DNA from 2 places in the Streptomyces sp. NBC_01474 genome. Region 2 is predicted to be linked to the other one. Evidence: riboswitches for the same ligand, from Rfam matches in the RefSeq annotation. Region 2 holds a riboswitch; the other holds the start of a gene.
What was found. Region 2 has a riboswitch for cyclic di-AMP ahead of OG758_RS28865 (transglycosylase family protein). Riboswitches for the same ligand answer to the same signal wherever they lie in the genome.
Positions count from the first base shown of each region.

Region 1: it holds a riboswitch for cyclic di-AMP, as region 2 does, so the genes downstream of both, OG758_RS16620 (M23 family metallopeptidase) here and OG758_RS28865 (transglycosylase family protein) in region 2, are expected to answer to the same signal.

Region 1 is NZ_CP109449.1:3,586,446-3,593,516, reverse strand. Features, by position in the region: gene OG758_RS16630 (M16 family metallopeptidase) at 1-529, shown strand, start outside; gene OG758_RS16625 (M16 family metallopeptidase) at 526-1,911, shown strand; cyclic di-AMP (ydaO/yuaA leader) riboswitch at 2,108-2,264, shown strand; gene OG758_RS16620 (M23 family metallopeptidase) at 2,277-3,065, shown strand; gene OG758_RS16615 (GntR family transcriptional regulator) at 3,331-4,017, shown strand; gene OG758_RS16610 (HPr family phosphocarrier protein) at 4,234-4,515, opposite strand; gene OG758_RS16605 (bifunctional acetate--CoA ligase family protein/GNAT family N-acetyltransferase) at 4,693-7,071, shown strand, end outside.
Region 2 is NZ_CP109449.1:6,295,610-6,302,680, reverse strand. Features, by position in the region: gene OG758_RS28880 (DUF501 domain-containing protein) at 1-181, opposite strand, end outside; gene OG758_RS28875 (FtsB family cell division protein) at 264-752, opposite strand; gene eno (phosphopyruvate hydratase) at 856-2,142, opposite strand; gene OG758_RS28865 (transglycosylase family protein) at 2,458-3,138, opposite strand; cyclic di-AMP (ydaO/yuaA leader) riboswitch at 3,143-3,314, opposite strand; gene OG758_RS28860 (transglycosylase family protein) at 3,483-4,469, opposite strand; gene OG758_RS28855 (cytochrome P450 family protein) at 4,609-5,886, opposite strand; gene OG758_RS28850 (nucleoside triphosphate pyrophosphohydrolase) at 5,946-6,938, opposite strand; gene OG758_RS28845 (SurA N-terminal domain-containing protein) at 6,972-7,071, opposite strand, start outside.

The DNA.
Region 1 (7,071 bases), 2.7 Mb from region 2:
CCGGATCTACAACCGTCTCGTCCGCCGTGACCAGACCGCCGTCGCCGCCGGGTTCGGTCTCCTGAGGCTCGCGGGGGCGCCCTCCGTGGGGTGGCTGGACGTGAAGACGTCCGGCGACGTCGAGGTGCCGGTCATCGAGGAGGCCGTCGACGAGGAGCTTGCGCGGTTCGCCGCCGACGGTCCCACTCCGGAGGAAATGGAGCGCGCCCAGGCCCAGTTGGAGCGCGAGTGGCTCGACCGGCTCGGCACGGTCTCGGGCCGCGCCGACGAACTGTGCAGGTTCGCCGTCCTGTTCGGCGACCCGCAGCTCGCCCTGACCGCCGTCCAACGCGTCCTCGACATCACCGCGCAGGAGGTCCAGGAGGTGGCCGAGGCCCATCTGCGCCCCGACAACCGCGCGGTGCTCGTCTACGAGCCCACGGCCCCCGAAGAGGCCGACGAGATCGCCGGCGGGACGACGGACGAGACCGCCGCAGCGATCACGGACGAGACCACAGGCGGGACCGCAGACGAGGAGGCCGGCAAGTGACCGAGCTCGCGACCATGGACTTCCACCCGCAGCCCCAGGCCGGCACGGCGCGGCCGTGGGCGTTCCCCGCGCCCGAGCGCGGCACCCTCGACAACGGCCTGACGGTGCTGCGCTGCCACCGCCCGGGCCAGCAGGTCGTCGCCATCGAGATCAACCTCGAAGCGCCCCTGGACGCCGAGCCCGCCGGGCTCGACGGCGTTGCCACCATCATGGCGAGGGCCTTCTCCGAAGGCACCGACAAGCTCGCGGCCGAGGAGTTCGCGGCCGAGCTGGAGCGCTGCGGCGCCACCCTCGACGCGCACGCCGACCACCCCGGCGTACGGGTCTCTCTGGAGGTCCCCGTCTCCCGCCTGCCGAAGGCGCTCGGCCTGCTCGCCGACGCCCTCAGGGCACCCGCGTTCGCGGACAGCGAGATCGAACGTCTCGTGCGCAACCGGCTCGACGAGATCCCGCACGAGACGGCCAACCCCGGCCGCCGCGCCGCCAAGGAGCTCTCGAAGCAGCTCTTCCCGGCCACCGCGCGCATGTCCCGCCCGCGCCAGGGCTCCGAAGAGACCGTCGCGGCCGTCGACGCGGCGGCCGTACGCGCCTTCTACGACCGGCACGTGCGCCCCGCCACGGCCACCGCGGTCGTCGTGGGCGACCTCGCGGACATCGATCTCGACGTCCTGCTCGCGGACACGCTGGGCGCCTGGACGGGGAACACGGCCGAGCCGCGCCCCGTACCGCCCGTGACGGCCGACGACACCGGCCGGGTCGTCGTCGTCGACCGGCCGGGCGCGGTGCAGACGCAGATCCTGATCGGCCGCGTCGGCGCGGACAGGCACGACCGGGTGTGGCCGGCGCAGGTGCTCGGCACGTACTGCCTGGGCGGCACCCTCACCTCCCGCCTGGACCGTGTTCTGCGCGAGGAGAAGGGATACACCTACGGCGTGCGGGCGTTCGGCCAGGTGCTGCGCTCGGCGCCGGACGGGACGGGCGCCGCGATGCTCGCCATCAGCGGCTCCGTGGACACACCGAACACGGGTCCGGCGCTCGACGACCTCTGGAAGGTGCTGCGCACGCTCGCCGCGGAGGGCCTCACCGACGCCGAACGGGACGTGGCCGTACAGAACTTGGTAGGGGTCGCCCCGCTCAAGTTCGAGACCGCCGCCGCCGTCGCGGGGACGCTCGCCGACCAGGTCGAGCAGCACCTGCCGGACGACTTCCAGGCGGAGTTGTACCGGCGGCTCGCCGCGACGGGCACCGTGGAGGCCACCGCGGCCGTCGTGAGCGCCTTCCCGATGGACCGGCTGGTGACGGTGCTCGTCGGTGACGCAGCCCAGATCGAGGAGCCCGTCAGGGCGCTCGGCATCGGAGAGGTGACCGTCGTCACGGGCTGACCGTGACCGGTGTGCAATGAGGGGCCCCGGTGGGCGAGATGACCACCGGGGCCCTTGTATGTCCGAATTGAACCAGTGGTTGCCTGTCTGCCCTGTGGCATGCGCTACAAAAGCCCGTTTCCGTTTGTTGATTGAAAGATGCCCCGCTTAGCGTCGGTCCGGCTGTCCGCCAGATGTGCGCCGCGCCCGCGGCACCGGACAGTCATCGCCGAGTCCCCCAAGGCGCGAGCCGGGGGAGCCGGGGACCCACCGTCCCTGGGGTGAATCGGACGCCCTTCCTTGAAGGGGGTCCGTAGGAGACCTTCCTGCTCCGAACCCGTCAGCTAACCCGGTAGGCGAGAAGGAAGGAAAGGATCAGCCACTCCATGGCGTTCACCCGTGCCACCGGGAAGCACCGTCGCCCGAGCCGTCTCACGCGTACCACCGCGCAGGTCGCCGGCGTCGCCGCGCTCACCACGACCGGTGTCATCGGAGGCCTCGCCGCCCCCGCCCTCGCCGCTGACGACGCGTCTCTCGAGCAGACCGGCCTGACCAAGGCCATCTCGATCGGTGACTCCCTCGCGGCGCAGATCGACGCGCAGGCCGCCGCCCAGCAGCAGGCCGCCGACAAGGCCGCCGCGAAGGAGAGGGCCGAGGCCGCGGCCAAGAAGAAGGCCGAGGAGGAGCGGCGCAAGGCCGCCGCCAAGGCCAAGGCCGAGCGCGAGGCCAAGGAGCGCGCCGCCCGTGCGGCCGAGCGCAAGCGCCTCAACGCCTTCGTCATGCCCGTCACCGGCTCGTACGTGTCGACCGCGTACAAGGCCAGCAGCGGCCTGTGGTCCTCCGGCAGCCACACCGGTATCGACTTCCACGCCGCCAGCGGCACCTCGGTCCACGCCGTGGGCGCGGGCACGGTCGTGGAGGCCGGCTGGGGCGGCGCCTACGGCAACAACATCGTCATCAAGATGAACGACGGCACGTACACGCAGTACGGCCACCTGTCGTCCATCGGCGCCTCCGTCGGCCAGACGGTCACCCCGGGCCAGCAGATAGGCCTCTCCGGGGCGACGGGCAACGTCACGGGCCCGCACCTCCACTTCGAGGCGCGCACGAGCCCCGAGTACGGCTCGGACATCGACCCCGTCGCCTACCTGCGCTCGCACGGCGTCAACGTCTGACCTTCGCCGCGTAGTCACGACAACGCATCGAAAGCCCCGGCTCACCGAGCCGGGGCTTTCGGCGTTACCGGCCGTGCTCGTTACCGGACCGGCTCGTTCGTTCCCGGCGGCGCTGTCCAAAAAATATCCATGGATTACGGCCTGCCGTCGGAAATTCGCGCCCGCTGGAATAGAGTCGCTGGGCAGGCGCGCTGAACGGACTTCAATCGCGCTGTACGAGCGACTGTCTACCGCGTTTCGCGGGGATTATGGCGGAGGTCGGTTCATGCGCATTCCGGCGCACTCGGTATGCACGGCGATCCGCGACGACATCGTCTCCGGTGTCTACGAGCGCGGCGGCAGACTCACCGAGGAGGTGCTCGCCCGCCGCTACGGCGTCTCCCGCGTCCCCGTGCGCGAGGCGCTGCGCACCCTGGAGGCCGAGGGCTTCGTCGTCACCCGCAGGCACGCGGGCGCGTGCGTCGCCGAACCCACCACGCAGGAGGCGGCGGACCAGCTGGAGATCAGGATGCTCCTCGAACCGCTCGCCGCCGCCCGCGCCGCGCAGCGCCGCACCGAGGCGCACCTGAAGGTGCTGCGAGGCCTGGTCAGGCTGGGCCAGGAGCGCTCCCGGCAAGGTCAGAGCGAGGATCTGCGCTCGCTGGGCGGCTGGTTCCACGAGACGCTGGCACAGACGTCCGGCAGCCCGGGGCTGATCACGATGCTCACGCAGCTCCGCCACAAGATCGCGTGGATGTACACCGTCGAGCAGCCTGCGCAGCCCGCCGCCTCCTGGGCCGAGCACGGGGCGATCGTGGACGCCGTGGCGCGCGGTGACGTGGAGCGCGCGCGGGCGCTCACGGCGCAGCACACGGAGCGCGCCATGGCCGCCCACCGCCTGCGCGCCCCTCGTAAGGGTGGCGGTGTGAGGACTTCGCAACATCCCGTCAACACAGTGGGGCTCCAGCATTAACAGAAGCGCCGTATACAAAGAGGGCGGTCCATTTCGACGGGCTCTGTTTCCGCTGTCCCGGAATTATGAGAACAGGGCCGCGGAAGGCAAAAGGGTCTGCTCGGAAAATCCGAACAGACCCTTTATTTGGCGCGATCTTCTGCGAGCAGTAAACGGCGCCCCGGAATCCAGAGGCCCGGTACAGGTCAGCGCTGAGCGACCCCGCACCGGCTCGTACTAGACGGTCTCGGGAAGCTCCTCGAGCCCCTCGGAGACCAGCTTGGCCAGACGGTCGAGCGCGATGTCCGCACCCTCGACGTCGGAGGCCAGAACGATCTCCTCGCCGCCGCCGGCGCCCAGGCCGAGCACCGCGAGCATGGAGGCGGCGTTGACAGGGGTGCCGTCGATCTTGGCGATCGTCACGGGGACGCCGGCCGCCGTGGCCGCGCGGACGAAGATGGAGGCGGGGCGGGCGTGGAGGCCCTCGGCCCAGCCGACGTTGACGCGGCGCTCAGCCATGTGATGCTGCCCTTCAGGATTCTCACGGTTGTCTAGACCAGTCTCCCACACCGGTGGACGTGCCCGATGTGGGTCTACATACCCGTCCGCACACGCCCGTCGGCCCTCATAGAGTGCCTTCGGCCCGCTCGTGCCGCGACCCGTACGACCGTCACCGCCGCGCCGTACGCTTGGCCCATGCAGACCCCGTCGGACCGGCACGCATACCCCGCCCACTGGGAAGCAGACGTGGTGCTGCGCGACGGCGGCACCGCGCGCATCAGGCCCATCACCATCGACGACGCCGAGCGGCTCACGAACTTCTACGAGCAGGTCTCCGACGAGTCGAAGTACTACCGCTTCTTCGCGCCGTACCCGCGCCTGTCCGCCAAGGACGTCCACCGCTTCACCCATCACGACTACGTGGACCGGGTGGGCCTCGCGGCCACCGTGGGCGGCGAGTTCATCGCGACCGTCCGCTACGACCGCATCAACGCCCAGGGAATGCCCGCTTCCGCCCCCGCCGACGAGGCCGAGGTCGCCTTCCTCGTGCAGGACGCCCACCAGGGCCGGGGTGTCGCGTCCGCGCTCCTGGAGCACATCGCCGCCGTCGCCCGCGAGCGCGGGATCCGCCGCTTCGCCGCCGAGGTACTGCCCGCCAACACCAAGATGATCAAGGTGTTCACGGACGCCGGGTACACCCAGAAGCGTCACTTCGAGGACGGCGTCGTCCGCCTGGAGTTCGACCTCGAACCCACCGAGGCCTCGCTCGCCGTGCAGCGCGCCCGCGAGCAGCGCGCCGAGGCGCGCTCGGTGCACCGGCTTCTCGCCCCCGGATCCGTCGCCGTCATCGGCGTGGGCCGCACGCCCGGCGGAGTCGGCCGCAGCGTCCTCGACAACCTCCGCGACGCCGGCTTCACCGGCCGCCTCCATGCCGTGAACAGGGCGTTCCCCGACGACCTGCGCGACCTGGACGGCGTCCCCGCCCGCCGCTCCGTCCATGACATCGACGCCGCCGAGCCCGTCGACCTCGCCGTCGTCGCCGTCCCCGCGCGGTACGTCCCCGAAGTCGTCACCGAGTGCGGAGAGCGCGGTGTGCAGGGGATCGTCGTGGTCTCCGCCGGATACGCCGAGTCCGGCAGCGAGGGTCGCGCCCGCCAGCGCGAACTGGTGCGCCAGGCCCGCTCGTACGGCATGCGCCTCATCGGGCCGAACGCCTTCGGCGTCATCAACACCTCGCCCGAGGTGCGGCTCAACGCGTCGCTCGCGCCCGAGATACCGCGCGCCGGCCGCATGGGCCTGTTCGCCCAGTCCGGAGCCATCGGCATCGCGCTGCTCGCCCGCCTCCAGCGGCGCGGCGGCGGCGTGACCGGAGTGACAGGTGTGTCGACGTTCGTCTCCGCCGGCAACCGCGCGGACGTGTCGGGGAACGACGTACTCCAGTACTGGTACGACGACCCGGACACGGACGTCGCCCTGATGTACCTCGAATCCATCGGAAACCCGCGCAAGTTCACCCGCCTCGCCCGCCGCACGGCGGCCGCGAAGCCCCTCGTCGTGGTGCAGGGCGCCCGGCACAGCGGCGTCGCGCCCCTCGGCCACGCGGTCCGCGCCACGCGCCTGCCGTACGCCACCGTCTCCGCCCTGCTGCGCCAGGCGGGTGTCATCCGCGTGGAGACCATCACCGAACTCGTCGACACCGGCCTGCTGCTGGCCCGCCAGCCCCTCCCGGCGGGCCCCCGCGTCGCGATCCTCGGGAACTCGGAGTCGCTGGGCCTCCTCACGTACGACGTCTGCCTCTCCGAGGGCCTGCGGCCGAAGCCGCCGCGGGACCTGACGACCGCGGCGTCCGCCGAGGACTTCCACGCGGCGCTCACCGAGGCGCTCGCGGACGACAAGTGCGACGCGGTCGTCGTCACGGCGATGCCGGCGGTGGGGGAGTCGACCGCCGAGGACGCGGCGCTCGCCGAGGCCCTCAGTTCGGCCGCGGCCGGCACCCCCACCAAGCCCGTCCTGGTCGTGCATGTGGAGCTCGGCGGCCTCGCCGAAGCGCTCTCCGCGGCCACCAGCACCGGCCCCCGCGCGCTCGCCAGGACCCCCGGTGGCCCCCCAGCCGGACGCCCGCCCACGGACGAGCCCGCCCCGACGCCCGCGCTCATCCCCGCCTACCCCGCCGCCGAGCGCGCCGTCCGCGCCCTCTCCGAAGCCGTCAAGTACGCCCAGTGGCGGCGCGACGCGGCGGAGCCCGGCAAGGTCCCCGAGTACGAGGACATCGACGAGACGGGCGCCGCCGAGCTCATCACCGCGCTCCTCGCGAAGGACGACGACCCGCGCGGCGCCGAGCTCGCCCCCGAGGACGCCCGCGCCCTCCTCGCCCGCTACGGCATCGACGTACGGCAGACCCTGCCCGCCCCCGGACCCGACGAGGCGGCGGCCGCCGCGCGCACCCTCGGCTACCCCGTCGCCCTCAAGACGACCGCCCCGCACCTGCGCCACCGAGCCGACCTCGGGGGAGTACGCCTCGACCTGGCGAACGAGGAGGAGCTGCGCCGCGCGTACGAAGAGCTGTCCGAGACG
Region 2 (7,071 bases):
TCGGGAAGGGCGTGCCGTCCTCGAGGCGCGGCGCCGTCTCGACCACGTCCGGGTTTCCGCACGGGCAGCGGTGCGCGATGGCCCGCAGGCCGCGCGGCGGGCGGCCGAGCTGCTCCTTGAACGCCTGGATGTCGGCGTCCGTGGGCGCGGTCGGCTCGGTCTGGGGCGGGGGCGTGTCCATGCCTGGGGGCTTTCCTTCAGTGAACTTCGGTGGGGGTACTGCGGATTCGGGATTCGGGGCTTCGGGCTTCGGTGAGCGCGGGTCAGTTGTCGGGGCGGTCGGCCTTGTCGACGCCGTCCCAGACATTCGAGTACCAGGGCCGGCCCTTGGCGTCCCCCTCGGAGCGGGTGCGCTTCGCCGCGTCGGGGTCGCGCGCGACGTAGCCGGTCTCGCCCGGCATCACCAGGTGGAGCCGGTCGCGGATCCGCTGCTCGGCGTACGAGTCGTCCTGCCAGCGTGCCTTCTCGTCACGCAGCCTGTCGACCCTGCTCTGGGCCTCCTGCTGCCGGCGCTGGAGGTCGGCGATCTCCCCGCGCTGGGAGACGTACTGCCTTATGGGGTAGGCGAGCGCGACGACCAGGGTGCACAGGACGAGGGCCAGGAGTGCCGCCCGGCCGGTGAGGCGGGAGCGGCGGGCCTGGCGTCTGGTCTGGGAGCGGTAGACGCGCTCGGCGGTCTGCTCGCCGAGCAGACGCAGCCGGGTCGCGGTGGAGAACCGGTCACGGTCCCTGTCCCGGACTCTCCCGGCCATGTTCGCGCCTCCCCTTTACGTGCGTACGTCCCCGCACACGGTACGGGACCGGGTGCGGGGACGTACGTACGACGCTTCCTAAGGCAGTGCCTTACGGGTGTGCTCAGCCCTTGAAGCGGGGGAATGCGCTGCGGCCGGCGTAGACCGCGGCGTCGTCGAGGATCTCCTCGATGCGCAGGAGCTGGTTGTACTTGGCGACGCGGTCCGAGCGGGCCGGGGCGCCGGTCTTGATCTGGCCGCAGTTCACCGCGACGGCGAGGTCGGCGATCGTGACGTCCTCGGTCTCGCCGGAGCGGTGGGACATCATGCACTTGAAGCCGTTGCGCTGGGCCATCTCGACGGCGTCCAGGGTCTCGGTCAGCGAACCGATCTGGTTGACCTTGACGAGCAGGGCGTTGGCGGAGCCCTCCTCGATGCCGCGGGCGAGGCGCTCGGGGTTGGTGACGAAGAGGTCGTCGCCGACGATCTGGACCTTGTCGCCCAGCTTCTCGGTGATGACGTTCCAGCCGGCCCAGTCGTCCTCGTACAGCGGGTCCTCGATGGAGACCAGCGGGTACGCGGAGACGAGCTCCTCGTAGTACTCGGTCATCTCGGCGGCCGAGCGGGACTTGCCCTCGAACTCGTACTTGCCGTCCTTGTAGAACTCGGACGCGGCGACGTCGAGCGCGAGCGCGATCTGCTCGCCGGGGACGTAACCGGCCTGCTTGATGGCCTCGACGATGAGGTCGAGGGCCTCGCGGTTCGAGCCGAGGTTCGGGGCGAAGCCGCCCTCGTCGCCCAGGCCGGTGGACAGACCCTTGGTCTTCAGCACCTTCTTGAGGGTGTGGTAGACCTCGGCGCCCCAGCGAAGGGCCTCGGAGAAGGACTCCGCGCCGATCGGCGCGATCATGAACTCCTGGATGTCGACGTTGGAGTCGGCGTGCGACCCACCGTTGAGGATGTTCATCATCGGGACGGGCAGCAGGTGCGCGTTCGGACCGCCGAGGTAGCGGAACAGCGGCAGGTCGCTGGCCTCGGAGGCGGCGTGCGCGACGGCGAGGGAGACGCCGAGGATGGCGTTGGCGCCGAGCGAGCCCTTGTTGTCGGTGGCGTCCAGGTCGAACATCGCCTGGTCGATCAGGCGCTGCTCGGTGGCGTCGTAGCCGACGAGCTCCGGGCCGATCTGCTCGATGACGGCGAGGACGGCCTTCTCGACACCCTTGCCCTGGTAGCGGTTCGGGTCACCGTCGCGGAGTTCGATGGCCTCGAACGCGCCGGTGGACGCACCGGACGGGACAGCGGCACGACCGGTGCTGCCGTCGTCGAGGCCGACCTCGACCTCGACCGTGGGGTTGCCTCGGGAGTCCAGGATTTCCCGGGCTACGACGACGTCGATGGACGGCACGAGCATCTCCTTCTGGGATGTGACGCAACTACGCCGGGCCGCATGGTCCGGCAACACCTGAGCCTAACCGGCTCCGGGCCTCAGACCAGCCGACCGACCGGCCCGTGGACAAACCGAGAGCGAATTGTTTCCGAACGGAACAAAAAGCCCCGGCCGACAACGGACGAAAGCCCAGGGCCTCTCACGCACCAAAACCCCGCCCCGGGTGCGACGGGGGAATGCGCACCCGGGGCGGGGAGTCTTGGGGGCCTGGCGTGGTACCGGTCGTCCGCCGAAAGCCGGTACCCGAGCGGCCTGAGGGCCGCCGCCCTCCTCTATTACTTACTTGAGGTGGAGCTGCTGGCCCGGGTAGATCAGGTCGGCGTCCTCGACGATGTCCTTGTTCAGCTTGAAGAGCTTCGCCCAGCCGCCCTTGGTGTGGTGCGCCTCGGCGATGGTGCTGAGGGTGTCGCCGGCCTTCACCTTGTACTCGCCGTCACCCTTCTCGACCTTCTTGCCGGCCGGGGTCTCGACGGTCTTCTTCGACTGCTGCTTCGGGGCGGCAGGCGTCGTGCGCTCCTGGCTGCGGGTGGTCGGCTGCTCGGCCTTGCGCTCCGGCTGCGGGGCGGCGGCCGGGGCGGAGCCGGTCGAGGCGGCGGACAGGCCCACGCCGCAGCTCGGCCAGGCACCCTTGCCCTGGCTGGCCAGGACCTTCTCGGCGACGGCTATCTGCTGCGCCTTGGAGGCCTTGTCGGCGGTGGAGGCGTAGGCGGTGCCGCCGTACGCGGCCCACGTGGACGAGGAGAACTGGAGGCCGCCGTAGTAGCCGTTGCCCGTGTTGATCGACCAGTTGCCGCCGGCCTCGCACTGCGCGACCGCGTCCCACTCGGAGGCGGTGGCGGCGGAGGCGCCGGTGGCACCCATCAGCGGGACGGCGACAGCGGCACCGGCGACACCGGCGAGCGTGGCGACACGGACGGCCTTGGACGGGCGGCGGTGCTTGCCCTTGCTGGAAAACAGCATCGAGAGATCCCCTCACCGACGCCTACGAGGTGAGCTGTCGGGTTCGGGCCGGATGAGTGCCCGGTCGCACGTCCTGCGTGCGACTTAACCCCAAGCCGGTCGTTCGGCCGTCTCTCGACGGCCGGGGCCGGCACTTACCTTGGGTCCCCCGCTCCTGCCTACGGCGCTTACGCGACGACTGTTCCCGTACGGACATTGGCAGGATTCGGCGTGACATCCGACGGGGCCCGCTGTGGCGAGCGGTGATGACCGTAAGCAGTGGATCGCCCGAATTTCAAAGACGATCAGGGCCTTGAGACCCATCTCTCACTCTCGCCAAAGCGGACATTCGGCCCGAACTCCCGCTACTTTTCGCCCGATTCGAGCCCAAGATCCAGACTCTGACCAGGAAGGATGAGGTCGGGATCGGCGCCGACCGTCTTCTTGTTCTCGGCGTACAGAGCGGCCCATCCGCCGTCCACGTCATGGGTGTCGGCGATGTCCCAGAGGTTGTCGCCGGCGCGCACGGTATAGGCGCCTTCGTCCGCATTCGCTCCCTTGCGCCCGCTTTCACCACCGCGCGAGGCGTGGCGGCCCGAGCTGTCGTCGGCACGCGAGGAGCCCGTGGCGTCGTCCTCGGCGGCGCCGCCGCGGTGCCGGCCGGAGGCGGGCGGAGTGGCGGAGTCCGGGCTGCCGGAGGCCTCCGACGAGGGCGCACCGGGGGTCGAAGTCGAGCCGTCCCGGCCGGACTTGTCACCCTTGACGTCATCCACGGTGTTACCCGAGGTATCGCCCGAGTTGTCGTGATTCTTCTCTCGGGAGTCGCCCTTCGCGCCCGAGGACACGGAGTCCGCCGGCTCGTCGCTCGCGTCATCCTTCGTGGTGTCGCCGTTCGCCGCGTCGTCACTGCCGGAGTCGCCGGCGGACGCGGACGGGGTCGGCAGGGCCGCGCCGGGATCGACCTTGGCCGCCGCGTCGTCCGTCGTGAGGCCCGAGGTGACCGAACAGACCGGCCACGCCCGCGGACCCTGGTCGGCGAGGACCTTCTCGGCGACGGCTATCTGCTGCGAGCGGCTCGCCTGGTCGGCGCGCGGCGCGAAGTCGAGGCCGCCGTAGTCCTCCCAGATCTCCTGCGAGAACTGGAGCCCGCCGTAATAGCCGTTGCCCGCATCGGCGCTCCAGGAGCCGCCGCTCTCGCACTCGGCGAGCTTGTCCCACGTGGCCGTCGACGCGGCGCTCGCGCTGGTCGCGCCGAGCAGGGGAATCGCGATGGCGGAGCCGGCCACTCCCGCGGCGACGATGAGCGCGGGAGCCTGGCGGGGGCGACGGTGACGACCGTTCCCGGTGAGCATGGAGGCGCCTTTCGGGGGCTCGGGGAATGCTGCGGCGGGTGGTGCCGCGATGACTGGTGAACGTAGCGGGAGTCGAACGCTTGTCACAAGTCGATGCAGCCGAGATCACATGAAAGTCACAGTCTTGACGGACCGTCAGTTACGGGGCTTCGTCCGGGCCCTCCTGATGCGGCGTGAACTCGACCGGAAGCGTGCGCAATCCCCGCATGATGAGCCCGCCGCGCCAGCGCAAATCGGCAGGATCCCCCGCGAGTCGCAGGTCCGGAAGACGCGTCAGAAGCGTCGCCAGGGCGGTCTGCCCCTCGAGGCGCGCGAGCGGGGCGCCGAGGCAGTAGTGGATGCCGTGCCCGTATCCGAGGTGCTGATTGTCACGCCGGGAGAGGTCGAGGGTGTCGGGCTCGTCGAAGCGCGCCGGATCACGGTCGGCGGCGGCGAGCACGACGAGGACGGGGTCACCGGCGGCGATGTCCTGCCCTCCGACGGTCAGCGGTTCGGTCGCGAAGCGCCACGTGGCGAGCTCCACGGGGCCGTCGTAGCGCAGGAGTTCCTCGATTCCGGTCTCCAGAAGGCCGGGTTCGTCGGCGCCGGGGGCCAGCGACCGCTGGAGCCGCTCGCGCTGCTCGGGGTGGGTGAGCAGGGCGTACGTGCCGTTGCCGATCAAGTTGACCGTGGTCTCGAACCCTGCGAACAAAAGGATGAAGGCCATGGCGGCGGCCTCGTTCTCCGTGAGGTGCTCGCCGTGGTCGGAGGCGCGGATGAGGCCGGAGATGAGGTCGTCGCCCGGGTCGTTGCGCTTGCGGTGGATGAGTTCGGCCAGATAGCCACGCATCTTCTTGACGGAGCGCGCGACGCCCCCGCGCGGGCCCCCGCCGTGGCGGATCATCATGCCCGCCCAGTCGCGGAAGTCGTCCTGATCCTCGCGCGGGACGCCCAGCAGGTCGCAGATCGCGTAGATGGGGAGCGGGAAGGCGAAGTCGTGGATCAGGTCGGCCTCGCCCTCAGTGGCGAACCGGTCGATGAGCTGGTCCGTCAACTCCTGCACGCGGGGGGCGAATTCGGCCACGCGGCGCGGGGTGAACGCCTTCGAGACGAGGCGGCGCAGGCGGGTGTGGTCCGGCGGGTCGATGTTGAGCAGATGGGTCATCAGCTCGGCCTTGCGTTCGCCCGGAATGCCGGTCTTGCCCTTGGCGTGGGCAGGCTCGTCATGGTGCGCCGGATTCTTGGACAGGCGCTGGTCGGCCAGTGCCTGCTTCGCGTCCGCGTACCGCGTGACCAGCCAGGCCTCGACACCGCTGGGGAGCGTCGTGCGGTGAACGGGCGAGTGCTCGCGCAGCCAGGCGTAGGCAGGGTACGGATCAGTGGCGAACTCCCAGGTGAAGAGTTCGGGAGCGGTGCGCTGCGCGGGCTTGTCGGTCACGCCTCGACGGTATCCGGCCCGGGACGCCCCCTCCTGCCGGACCCCGCCGCGGACACGACCTAGGCCAGCCCCTCCGCCGCCCGGATCGCGTCCCGGTACGCACGGGCCGCCGCGCGCAGCGCCGCTTCCGGGTCGACGCCGTCGGCCTCGGCGCTCAGGGCGAGCGTCAGCAGTTCGTAGCCGACGCCCTCGCCGCCCGGCGCCGGCACGTCGAGGCCGGCCGTGCGGACCCGGGATCCCAGCTTCGCCGCGAGCGCGAGGCCGGGCTGTCCCACCGGCACCCCGTCCGTGACGGACTCGCGCTGCTTCTCGACGGCCTTCGTACGCAGCCAGTGCTCCTTCACGTCCTCCGGCGTGAGCGCCGTGTCGTCGCCGAAGACGTGCGGGTGACGGTGGATGAGCTTCTCGACGATGCCGCCGGCGACATCGTCCACGGAGAACGCCTCGTCCCCTTCCTCACCGGAGGCCTCCTCGGCGATCCGGGCGTGGAAGACGACCTGGAGGAGCACGTCCCCGAGCTCCTCGCGCAGCTCGTCCCGGTCGCCGTCCTCGATCGCCTCGACGAGTTCGTACGCCTCCTCGATCGCGTACTTCGCCAGGCCCTTGTGGGTCTGCTGCGAGGACCACGGGCACTCGCGGCGGATGCGGTCCATGACCTGGACCAGATCGAGGAGGCGGGCGCCCGGCAGGTCGTAGGAGGCGGGGAGCAGTTCCAGGTCGGGCATCGCGACACGGCCCGAGCCGGCGAGCGCGGCCAGGCCGTCGGTCAGGCGCCGGTCGCCCTCGGCGGTGGCGACGACCACGACGGTGCGGCCCCCGGCACAGGCGTCGACGAGCTCGTGGGCCGTCGGGGCCGCCTCCCGCACCTCGATACCTGCCTCCCGCAGATACGGCAGCTGTGGGTGCGCGGCGTCGGCGCACAGGACCTCGTCGGCGGCGTGCAGGAGCTGCCAGGCCGACCAGGACAGCAGGCCGGGGGCGACGCGGTGGCTGGTGGTGAGCAGGACGATGCGGCCGGTCGGGGCGGCGTCGGGTGCGTTCTCGGCGTTCACGCCTCGAACGTAACCCAGGCCGCCTGCCGCGCCCTACGCCGTCTGCTCGTCCCCCGTCTTCGGGGACGTGACCTCGCGCACCCACGGCGTCTTCGCGTCGGCGCGGCCGTGGCTCTTGGCGATGTCCCAGGTG